One region of the Streptomyces sp. NPDC002698 genome, then DNA from elsewhere that is predicted to be linked to it. Evidence: riboswitches for the same ligand, from Rfam matches in the RefSeq annotation. Region 1 holds a riboswitch; each other region holds the start of a gene.
What was found. A riboswitch is a leader RNA that binds a small molecule or an ion and turns the genes downstream of it on or off. The one in region 1 is predicted to bind cobalamin.
Positions count from the first base shown of each region.

Region 2: linked by a shared signal. The riboswitch ahead of ACFYW9_RS15045 ((2Fe-2S) ferredoxin domain-containing protein) and the one ahead of ACFYW9_RS25190 (cobalamin biosynthesis protein) in region 1 are both predicted to bind cobalamin.
Region 3: linked by a shared signal. The riboswitch ahead of ACFYW9_RS24365 (CbtB-domain containing protein) and the one ahead of ACFYW9_RS25190 (cobalamin biosynthesis protein) in region 1 are both predicted to bind cobalamin.

Region 1 covers NZ_JBIAQM010000019.1:71,465-74,687, reverse strand. The annotation lists gene ACFYW9_RS25200 (anion permease) at 1-1,234, shown strand, start outside; gene ACFYW9_RS25195 (hypothetical protein) at 1,255-1,473, shown strand; cobalamin riboswitch at 1,632-1,775, shown strand; gene ACFYW9_RS25190 (cobalamin biosynthesis protein) at 1,881-2,852, shown strand; gene ACFYW9_RS25185 (cobyric acid synthase) at 2,849-3,223, shown strand, end outside.
Region 2 covers NZ_JBIAQM010000008.1:255,776-258,998, reverse strand. The annotation lists gene ACFYW9_RS15055 (hypothetical protein) at 1-12, shown strand, start outside; gene ACFYW9_RS15050 (ArsR/SmtB family transcription factor) at 263-1,057, shown strand; gene ACFYW9_RS15045 ((2Fe-2S) ferredoxin domain-containing protein) at 1,171-1,563, opposite strand; cobalamin riboswitch at 1,894-2,071, opposite strand; gene ACFYW9_RS15040 (hypothetical protein) at 2,378-3,223, shown strand, end outside.
Region 3 covers NZ_JBIAQM010000018.1:50,146-53,368, reverse strand. The annotation lists gene ACFYW9_RS24375 (ferredoxin) at 34-408, shown strand; gene ACFYW9_RS24370 (histidine phosphatase family protein) at 427-1,014, opposite strand; cobalamin riboswitch at 1,231-1,392, shown strand; gene ACFYW9_RS24365 (CbtB-domain containing protein) at 1,430-1,651, shown strand; gene ACFYW9_RS24360 (acyl-CoA dehydrogenase family protein) at 1,884-3,074, shown strand.

The sequences.
Region 1 (3,223 bases):
CATCACGCTCCTCCTCGGAATCGTGATCGTCACCGCTCTCGTGTTCGATTTCACGAACGGTTTCCACGACACCGCCAACGCGATGGCCACCACCATCTCGACCGGCGCACTCAAGCCCAAGGTCGCGGTGGCCATGTCCGCCGCCCTCAACCTTGTCGGCGCCTTCCTCTCGGTGGAGGTCGCCAACACGATCTCCAAAGGCCTCGTCGACGAATCCGGCATCCAGCCAGAAGTGATCTTCGCCGCCCTCGTCGGCGCGATCCTCTGGAACCTGGTGACGTGGCTCGTCGGACTCCCGTCCAGCTCCTCGCACGCCCTCATGGGCGGCCTGGTCGGCGCCACCATCGCCTCCGCCGGTACCGGCGCCGTGCACGGGGACGTCCTGGTCGGCAAGGTGCTCCTGCCCGCCGTCGCCGCCCCGGTCGTCGCCGGCCTGGCCGCGATGTTCGCCACCCGGCTGTCGTACAAGCTCAGTGGCAACGCCGACACCAAGGCCACCAAGAAGGGTTACCGCGTCGGCCAGATAGCCTCCGCGGGCCTGGTCTCGCTGGCCCACGGCACCAACGACGCGCAGAAGACGATGGGCATCATCACCCTGGCCCTGGTCGCCGGTGGCGCCGTCGCTCCCGACTCCGACCCGCCGGTCTGGGTCATCCTCTCCGCCGGTCTGGCCATCGCGCTCGGCACCTACCTGGGCGGCTGGCGCATCATCCGCACGATGGGCAAGGGCCTGACCGACCTCCAGCCGCAGCAGGGCTTCGCCGCCCAGACCAGCGCGGCGACGGTCATCCTGGCCTCCTCGCACATCGGTTTCTCCCTCTCCACCACGCACTCGGTCTCCGGCTCCGTGATGGGCGCCGGCCTCGGCCGCAAGGGCGGTGTGGTCCGCTGGTCCACCGCCAAGCGGATGGTCGTCGCCTGGGTCCTCACGCTGCCCGCCGCCGCCCTGGTCGGCGCCGGTGCCGAGTGGGTGACCGGTTTCGGTACCTGGGGCACCGCGCTCGTCGCCGTGTTCCTGGTCGGCTCCAGCTTCGCGATCTGGCGCCGCTCGCGCCGCGAGGTGATCGACCACACCAACGTGAACGACACCGAGGAGCCCTCCGGTGTGGTGACGCAGGCCATCGCCGCCGTCACCCCGCCCCCGGCCGGCACCGTGGCCGAAGGCCTCACGGCCACCATCCCGGCTCCGGCCGAGCCCGCGGTGAACCCGCCGGCGCCGTCCCGAGTGGCCTGAGAACCGAAGGAAGAAACAGCATGAGCATCGACTGGTCAGCCCTCGGGTCCGTCTTCGGGGTCAGCCTCGGAGTGACCGTGGCCCTCGTCGCCCTCTTCACCCTCGGCGTCGCCGGCCTCTCCAAGAAGGAGTCCGCCCAGGGCGGATCCGCGGTCGCGGCGGCCACCGGCGCGTACGTCTGCTTCGCGGCCTGCGCCGCGGCGGTGGCGTACGGCATCTCCCTGATCATCACCAAGTAGCCCGGCGGACGCCGCCCGGAACCGGGCCGCGCCGAGCGGTACCGCGCGTGGGGTGCGGGACGGATCACCGTCCCGCACCCCACGCGTATGCCGTCCCGCCCCCACGCGTATGTGGGCCTGCGCACACTGTCCCTCCGCAGGTCAACAGTCAGTTGACGGCCGTTCTCACCCCGTGGTGGACTGCCGGAGCCAAGTACGGCGGCATGAGAGGAAGCCGGTGCGAATCCGGCGCGGTCCCGCCACTGTCATCGGGGAGGAAACTCCCCGGGAGCCAGGAACTCTCACCGCCGGTCTCGTCGAACCAGGGCGTGGACACCCTGAGTGAGGACATATCGCCATGCGCGGCTGCCCGTTGCCCGTTTCGCTGAGTACGAGGGTTCCACTCCACCCCACGGCCGGCTGACCCCGTGCGTGCCGATCGCGTCTTCGCGTACGGCGCCGCCGCCGGCCTCCTCGGCGACCTGCTGCTCGGCGATCCCCGCCGGGGGCATCCGGTCGCCGCGTTCGGGCGGGCCGCCGCGGCCGTGGAGCGGACACTGTGGCGGGACCACCGCGGGTGGGGCGCCCTGCACACCGCCGTCTGCGTCGGCGGTGCCACCGGACTCGCCGCACTCGCGGGCCGTTGCGTAAGCGGCTCACGTACCGCCTCCGTCGCCCTGACCGCCGCCGCCACCTGGGCAGTCGTCGGAGGAACCTCCCTCGGCCGCGAGGCGCGGGCGGTCGGCGGCGCCCTCGCGGCCGGTGACCTCGAAGCGGCCCGGGAGCGGCTGCCGCACCTGTGCGGACGCGATCCGCAGGCGCTGGACGCCGACGGCGTCGCGCGCGCCGTCGTCGAGTCCGTCGCCGAGAACACCTCCGACGCCGTCGTGGGCGCTCTGGTCTGGGGCGCCGTCGGCGGTGTGCCGGGACTCGTCGCCTTCCGCGCCGTGAACACGCTCGACGCGATGGTCGGACACAAGTCCCCCCGCCACCGGCGCTACGGCTGGGCCTCCGCCCGGCTCGACGACCTCGCCGGCTGGCCCGGAGCCCGGCTGACCGCCGTCCTCGCGGCCGTGGCCGGATCCGACCCGCGCGGTGCCGTACGCGCCTGGCGCGCGGACGCCCGCAGGCATCCGAGCCCCAACGCCGGGCCCGTGGAGGCCTCGTTCGCGGGCGCGCTCGGCGTACGGCTCGGCGGCACCCTCTCGTACGGCGGACGGGTCGAGCACCGGCCCGTGCTCAACGGCGCGGGGCGCGCCGTCCACGTCCACGACATCGAACGGGCCGTACGGCTGTCCCGGCGCGTCGGCTGGCTCGCGCTCGGCGTGAGCGCCGCCGGACGGGTTCTGCTCACCGGAACCGGACGGGTTCCGGCCACCAGGAAGGGGCGCACCGCATGAGCGGCGGACTGCTGATCGCCGGGACCACCTCGGACGCCGGCAAGAGTGTCGTGACCGCCGGGATCTGCCGGTGGCTGGCCCGCCAGGGCGTCAAGGTCGCGCCCTTCAAGGCACAGAACATGTCCCTGAACTCGTTCGTGACGCGCGAGGGCGCCGAGATCGGGCGGGCGCAGGCCATGCAGGCGCAGGCCGCCCGGGTGGAGCCGACCGCGCTGATGAATCCCGTGCTCCTCAAGCCGGGCGGCGACCGCACCAGTCAGGTCGTCCTGATGGGCAGGCCGGTGGGCGAGATGAGCGCGCGCGGGTTCTTCGGAACGGCCGGGCCCGCGGAGCGGCCGCCGTCGGCCGAAGCGTCCGCCGCCTCCGCCGCC
Region 2 (3,223 bases), on a different contig from region 1:
CCCCAACGCTGATTACGTGTTGAGGACCGGTCAGCGTCCACCAGGCAGCCGTCGACCAGATGTCCGGATGCCCTCCCGCGGGCTTCGTCCATACACATCCAGGCGAACTCGTTCGGCGTCGGCACCGCCGAACGGTACGGGGACCCCGCGACCCTCGTCCGGCTGCGGGGCGGACCTTGACATGCAGCCTATTGGCTGCCTAAATTAAAGGCAGCTGGAAGGCTGCATATCGACAGGCGGCGGCCTGGGTACGGGGACGGGCATGGACGAGGTGTTCAAGGCGCTGGCCGATCCGACGCGGCGCGCGCTGCTCGACTCGCTCAACGCACACAACGGGCAGACCCTGCGCGAGCTGTGCACAGGACTCGACATGGCCCGGCAGTCCGTCAGCAAGCACCTCGCGGTACTGGAGGAGGCCGGGCTCGTCACGACCGTGCGGCGGGGCCGGGAAAAGCTGCACTACCTCAACGCGGCGCCCGTACACGAGATCGCTCACCGGTGGATCAGCCGCTACGACCGGACCAGGGTCCAAGCCCTGGCGGACCTGAAACTCGCCCTGGAGGAGCCCGCGATGGACGCGCCGACCTTCGTCTACACCACCTACATCCGCACCACCCCGCAAAAGCTCTGGCAGGCGCTGACCGAGCCCGCCTTCACCCGCCGCTACTGGGCCACGGAGTTCACCACGGACTGGTCCGTCGGCTCACCGATGACCTGGGACAACCACGGCGTACGGATCAGCGACCCGAAGCAGGTCGTGCTGGAGGCCGAGCCCTACAGCCGGCTCTCCTACACCTGGCACGCCATCACCCCGGAGCTGGCCAAGCGCTTCGACTGGGACGAGGAACTGCTCGCCAAGCTGTCCGGCGAGGCCCGCTCGAAGGTCACCTTCACGATCGAGGAGGCCGCCGCGCAGGTCGTGAAGCTCACCGTCGTACACGACGGATTCGAGCCCGGATCGAGCCTGGCCGAGATGGTCAGCCACGGCTGGCCGAACGTGGTGGCAAGCCTGAAGTCGCTCCTGGAGACCGGCGAACCACTCCCGGACGATGCGTGACCGGACGCTCGGCCCGACGTGTGGCCCGAGGTCACCGACCCATGCGATGACGCTGCCGCCCCAGCATCGATGGCGGACCAGAGAAAAGGCGTCAACCAGGCCGGCTTTCGCGCTCATCGCGCCCTTCGGGGCGGGGTGAAGACGTAGAGGTCGAGGATGTCGGGACAGGGGGCGACGCCGGGGCCGCCGGCTTCGACCCAGGCGGCGATGTCGTCCGTGGCCTCGGGGTCGTTGACGAGGCCGAGCCAGACCGGGCGGGCGCCCGCGGCACGTGCGGCGGCGGAGGGCTGGACGACGATCACGTTGGCGTGTTCGCACACGTCGAGGCAGGCCGCGATGCGCACCGGTGCGCTCTCGGCCAGGCGTGCCGTCTGCTGGGCGTGATCCACTCCGGTGACTTTCGGGCTTCCGCAGCAGCAGTCCCGGCAGACGACGACGCGGCACGGCGCCGGTTCGGCGGGGGTTCGCTCCGTAGGGACTTCGTCAGGTCGCTCACGAGATGTCACGCGTCACCCTTCACGCTGCTCGCACTTGGCGATGTCGCCCTTGCCGAGGATCGGGACGCGCGATGCGGCGACAAGGTCGGGTTCGGCGTCCGGGGTCTTCTCACAGAGCCGACGCACGGGTGACTTCGTGCTCGCAGTCGTCGATCCGGGCAGCCCGCGGCGGCGGACTTCGTCGTGTCCTCGGTGTCGTTCTTCGAGCCGCCGCAGACGGTGACCGGCACGGCGGTGACCGGCAGGGCGGGTGTCAACTGACGGGCGGGGGTGGGGAGCACGGGCAGACCTCGGGGTCAGGGCTCGTACGCGGAGCCTGGACTGTGGATGTCCTCCGCGCCGGGGCGCGGAGGTGCCGGCAGGTCTTCGGACTCGGGTTCGTCCGGTCGGGGCGCCTTCCCGGTCTCCCAGTGGCTCGCGTGCCCCGCCCGTTCCCCTCACCGCTGCGCGTCAGTTCCGGATTCGCACCGGATTCCCTGGCCTCGGATGAGGCTCAACTGGCCTGATGAGGCTATCAAGCCCGTCGTACCGTCAGTTCGTGCGATCGGTCACGGGGTACGGCAACCCGGGCCGATGGGGCACGGCTGTGCCCGCCACGCCCTGGAGCACCACGCGGAGGCCCACGAAGCCCATACGCGGCAGCCACTTCCTGGGCCCTTGCACCCGGGCCCACGGGGGGAACCTTCCAGTGATCGCTCATGTCTCGCCTGAACCCGGATGACGCGTCACGGGGTCACCCCCGGGGCCGGAGTCTCTGGCAGCGCTCGTACTCTTCGTTCACTCACATCAATCAATCGCTCGCAGCGAAGAGACGACGGAATCGATGATCGGCAGCATTGTGGCCCTCGTGGTGGCCCCGTTGGCCATGGCCGGGCTGGCCCGATGGGCGGCGGCAAGGAGGCGGCACGGCCTGGCAGCGGGCCGGGCCGTTCACTTCCGCTGCCGACTCGACGGCCGCAAGGGCCGACTGCTGGCCGACCCGCGCCTCGACGGACCCGTCTTCCTCGACCGCTCCGGCAGTGCCACCGCCCTGCCGCGCGGCGGCGAGGCCCTGGACGCGACGGTCACGACGACGGGCCAGGCCGCCTTCGAGAAGGTCGGCCTGCGCTACCGGACGCCCGACGGCCAGGTGTTGCGGCTGGGTCTGGGCACACACGACGCCCGGACGATCGGTGCCTGGCTGAGCGAACAGTCCCACCCGGCCCTCGCACCCGCCCGCCGGCCGCTGTTGCCGACCGCGCCGCTGTGGGCGGTGCTGGCGCTCGTGGCGTCGCTGTCCGTGGGCTTGGCGGCAGCGGATTTCGCCCTGCTCGGGAAACACACCTCCGCCGAGTTCGTCCGTCTGGACCGGGCCGAGGACGGCTGCGTCGTCAGCTGGGACGACGGTTCGCAACATGCGGTTGTGGACTGCGACACGGCAGCTGTCCGTCCCGGCGATCACGTCCCGATCATCGCGCTGCCCTGGCCCTTCCTGGGTGAGGCCATAGACACGCGGACCTCCTTGACGGTGGTCGCCGTCCTCGGGGGCGGCCCCGGTCTGCTCGGCCTTGGCGGTGCACTGGTCATCAGCCCGTTGGTCTGCGCCCGACGCGTCCGGAGGGCGGGCCGGGCCCGACCCGCGATCACCCCGAAGGCGGCCGCGAGCGACAAGGAGGACGACGACGAGGGC
Region 3 (3,223 bases), on a different contig from region 1:
TTTGAACCGACTCCCTCCGGCTACCCGGCTGTTGTGACGACGACGACTTCACAGCAGGAGCTCTTCCGGTTCCTGGAGGACCGCTTCGAGTGCGCCCGTGCCTGTGCGGAATGCGCCAGGACCTCCGCGCTGCGCGCGAGTCTCATGGATCCCGACGGGCCGAAGAGGCAGGAGACCGCGCGGCGTTCGGGCATTCTGTGCGCGGAGGTGTGCGAGGCGACCTGCCATGTGCTGTCCCGCCACCCGGGTCGGAACGAGCGGGACGTCCGCGCTCAGCTGGAGTGGTGCAGGGACGTATGCCTGGAGTGCGCCGAGGCCTTCGACGCATGCCCAGGGTCGGAGGCCGCCGCGCGGAAATGCCGTGAATGCGCCCGGTCGTGCACGGACTTCATCGCCACGCTGCGCTGAGTCCGTACGCCGCCCGGGTCAGGCCCGCCCGTCGAGCGGGCGTCCGGCGCGGAGGTTCCAGCGCCCCGCGCGCCCGCTCAACTCCGTGACGGTGAGCGGCGGTACGTCCACGCGCCAGAACGCCGGCTCGGGTGCCCCCAGCGTCCGTACCACCAGGGCCCGTACGACCTCGGGCTCCACCACGGCGACGGTTCGGCCGTCGAGGCCCGCCGCCGCGTCGAGGCGTTCCGCCACCCGGTCGCAGAACGCCCGCACCGACTCGCCGTCGTGCGGCGCCGACGCGGGATCGGCGAGCCAGCGCGCCACCGCCTCCGGCTCCTTCGCGCTCACCTCGGCCAGCGTCGCCCCGCGCCAGCGGCCCACGTCGAGAGGGGCCAACTCCGCTGCCTCGACGGCGCCTTCGAGTCCGAGTGCCTCAGCGGTCTGCCGGCACCGCACGGTGGGGGAGACCCACAGCCGCCCGCCCGCCGGAACGGCACCCGCGTCGGCCGCCGACCGGGCGGCCCGCAGGCCCGACGCGTCCACCGGACTGCCACCGTCGTCGAAGCGGGCCTCGCGCAGCGCCTCGCCGATCGCCGCGGAGATCAAGAACACTCGGCTGGTCATGCCATCGCTCTCATGTGTCGTGGACCCGGCTCGTGCTGTACGGGTCGAGTTCTCTTGCTGTACGGGTCGAGTTCGCGCTGTACGGGCCCGGCTCGTACGGCGTGGACCGTGACCGGAGCCGAACCCCTCGGCCCGGTAGGGTGGTTGCCGCCCTGCCGGCCATGCTCCACGAGTGGTGGGGCGCACAGTGCGCGGGGGTGTGCGCTCTTGGCCGGGATACGGCTTCGCGGTACGGTCACGTGGATATCGACGACGGTTCGGCGGAAGCCCGGTGGAAATCCGGCACGGTCGCGCCACTGTGAGCCCGGTACACGTCACCCCTGCCAGGGGTGACGGACACGGGCAAGTCAGACCCGTGACTGTCGTCCTGTGCACCACCGAGACGGGACGCGAGTTCCCCAGGAGGTTCTGCCCCATGGCGCAGTCCGTCGTTCAGCCGACCGCCACCCCCACCGTCGTTCCCGCCAAGCTGCCGATCGGCGCGATCGCCCCCTGGGCGGCCTTCTTCGGCATCCTGATGCTGGTCCTGCTCTACTTCGTCGGCGCCGAACAGGGCGCCACCTCCCTCGTCTCCGGCGAGAACGTCCACGAGTGGGTCCACGACGCCCGCCACCTGCTCGGTTTCCCCTGCCACTGACGGCGACGGGGAACGTACGAGCCACGATATTCCGCGACGGCCGGGGAATCCGGCCCGCACGAGGGGGCGGTGCCCGGACGACCGGGCACCGCCCCCTCGCATGCGTCGCACCACCCCTCGCCCGCGCCGCGGCTCCGGCATCCGTCTCGCCGGTGTCATCGGCATTCCCAATTTCTGAAACACGTTCTACGGTGTGCGCCGTCAGGTCGGGCCCGGGGAGGCAGGAGGCGCCGTGCATCTCGAATACACGCCGGAGCAGCAGCGGTTGCGGACCGAACTACGTCTCTACTTCGCCGAGTTGGTACCGGACAACGCCTACGCGCGCTACGGCGACCCGGCGGCGCAGAAGCGCTTCTACCGCGAGACGATCCGACGCCTCGGCACGGACGGCTGGCTCGGGGTCGGCTGGCCCGAGGAGTACGGCGGGCGGGGCCTGAGCCCGATGGAACAGTTCATCTTCTTCGACGAGGCGGCCCAGGCGGGAGTACCGCTGCCGCTGATGGCGCTCAACACCGTCGGACCGACGATCATGCGGTTCGGCACGGAGGAGCAGAAGTCGTACTTCCTGCCGAAGATCCTCTCCGGCGAACTCGACTTCGCGATCGGCTACAGCGAGCCCGGCGCCGGGACGGACCTCGCCGCGCTCCGGACCAAGGCCGTGCGGGAGGGCGACGAGGAGACCGGCCACTACACGGTCGACGGCCAGAAGATCTGGACGACCAACGGCGACACGGCCGACTGGGTGTGGCTCGCGGTCCGCACCGATCCGGACGCCCCGCCCCACAAGGGCATCACCATGCTCCTCGTGCCGACCTCCGACCCCGGCTACTCCTGCACCATCATCAACACGCTCGCCTCGCACGACACCACCGCCAGCTACTACGAGAACATCCGGGTCCCCGCCACACGCCGGGTCGGCGAGGAGAACAAGGGCTGGCGGCTGATCACCAACCAGCTCAACCACGAGCGCGTCACCCTCGCCGCGCACGGCACCATGGCCATCCGCGCCCTGCACGACGTCCAGCGCTGGGCGATGGAGACCAAACTCGCCGACGGCCGCCGCGTCGTCGACCTGCCCTGGGTGCGCCGCCTCCTGGCCCGTACGCACACCAGGCTGGACGCCATGAAACTCCTCAACTGGCGGATGGTGAACGCCGTCCAGGAGGGCACGCTCACCCCGCAGGACGCCTCCGCCGTCAAGGTGTACGGCTCCGAGGCGCGCCGGGACGCGTACGCCTGGCTGATGGAGATCGTCGCGGCCCCCGGTGTCCTCAAGGAGGGCTCCGCCGGGGCCGTCCTGCACGGCGAACTCGAACGCGGCTACCGATCGGCCGTGATCTTCACCTTCGGCGGCGGCAACAACGAGATCCAGCGGGAGATCATCTCGTGGATCGGACTGGGGATGCCACGGGTGCGGCGCTAGCGTGATGTGACGAAGCTTTTTAGTTGGCACAAAAGCGGGATAGTTGGCACCGTACACAGGGCGCGGACCTGAGGGTAGCGGGCCCGGCTTGCAGCCTGTCCGAGGCGGCTGACCTGTTGCTTCCTCAGGGCTGTTGAGGTTCCGGCGTG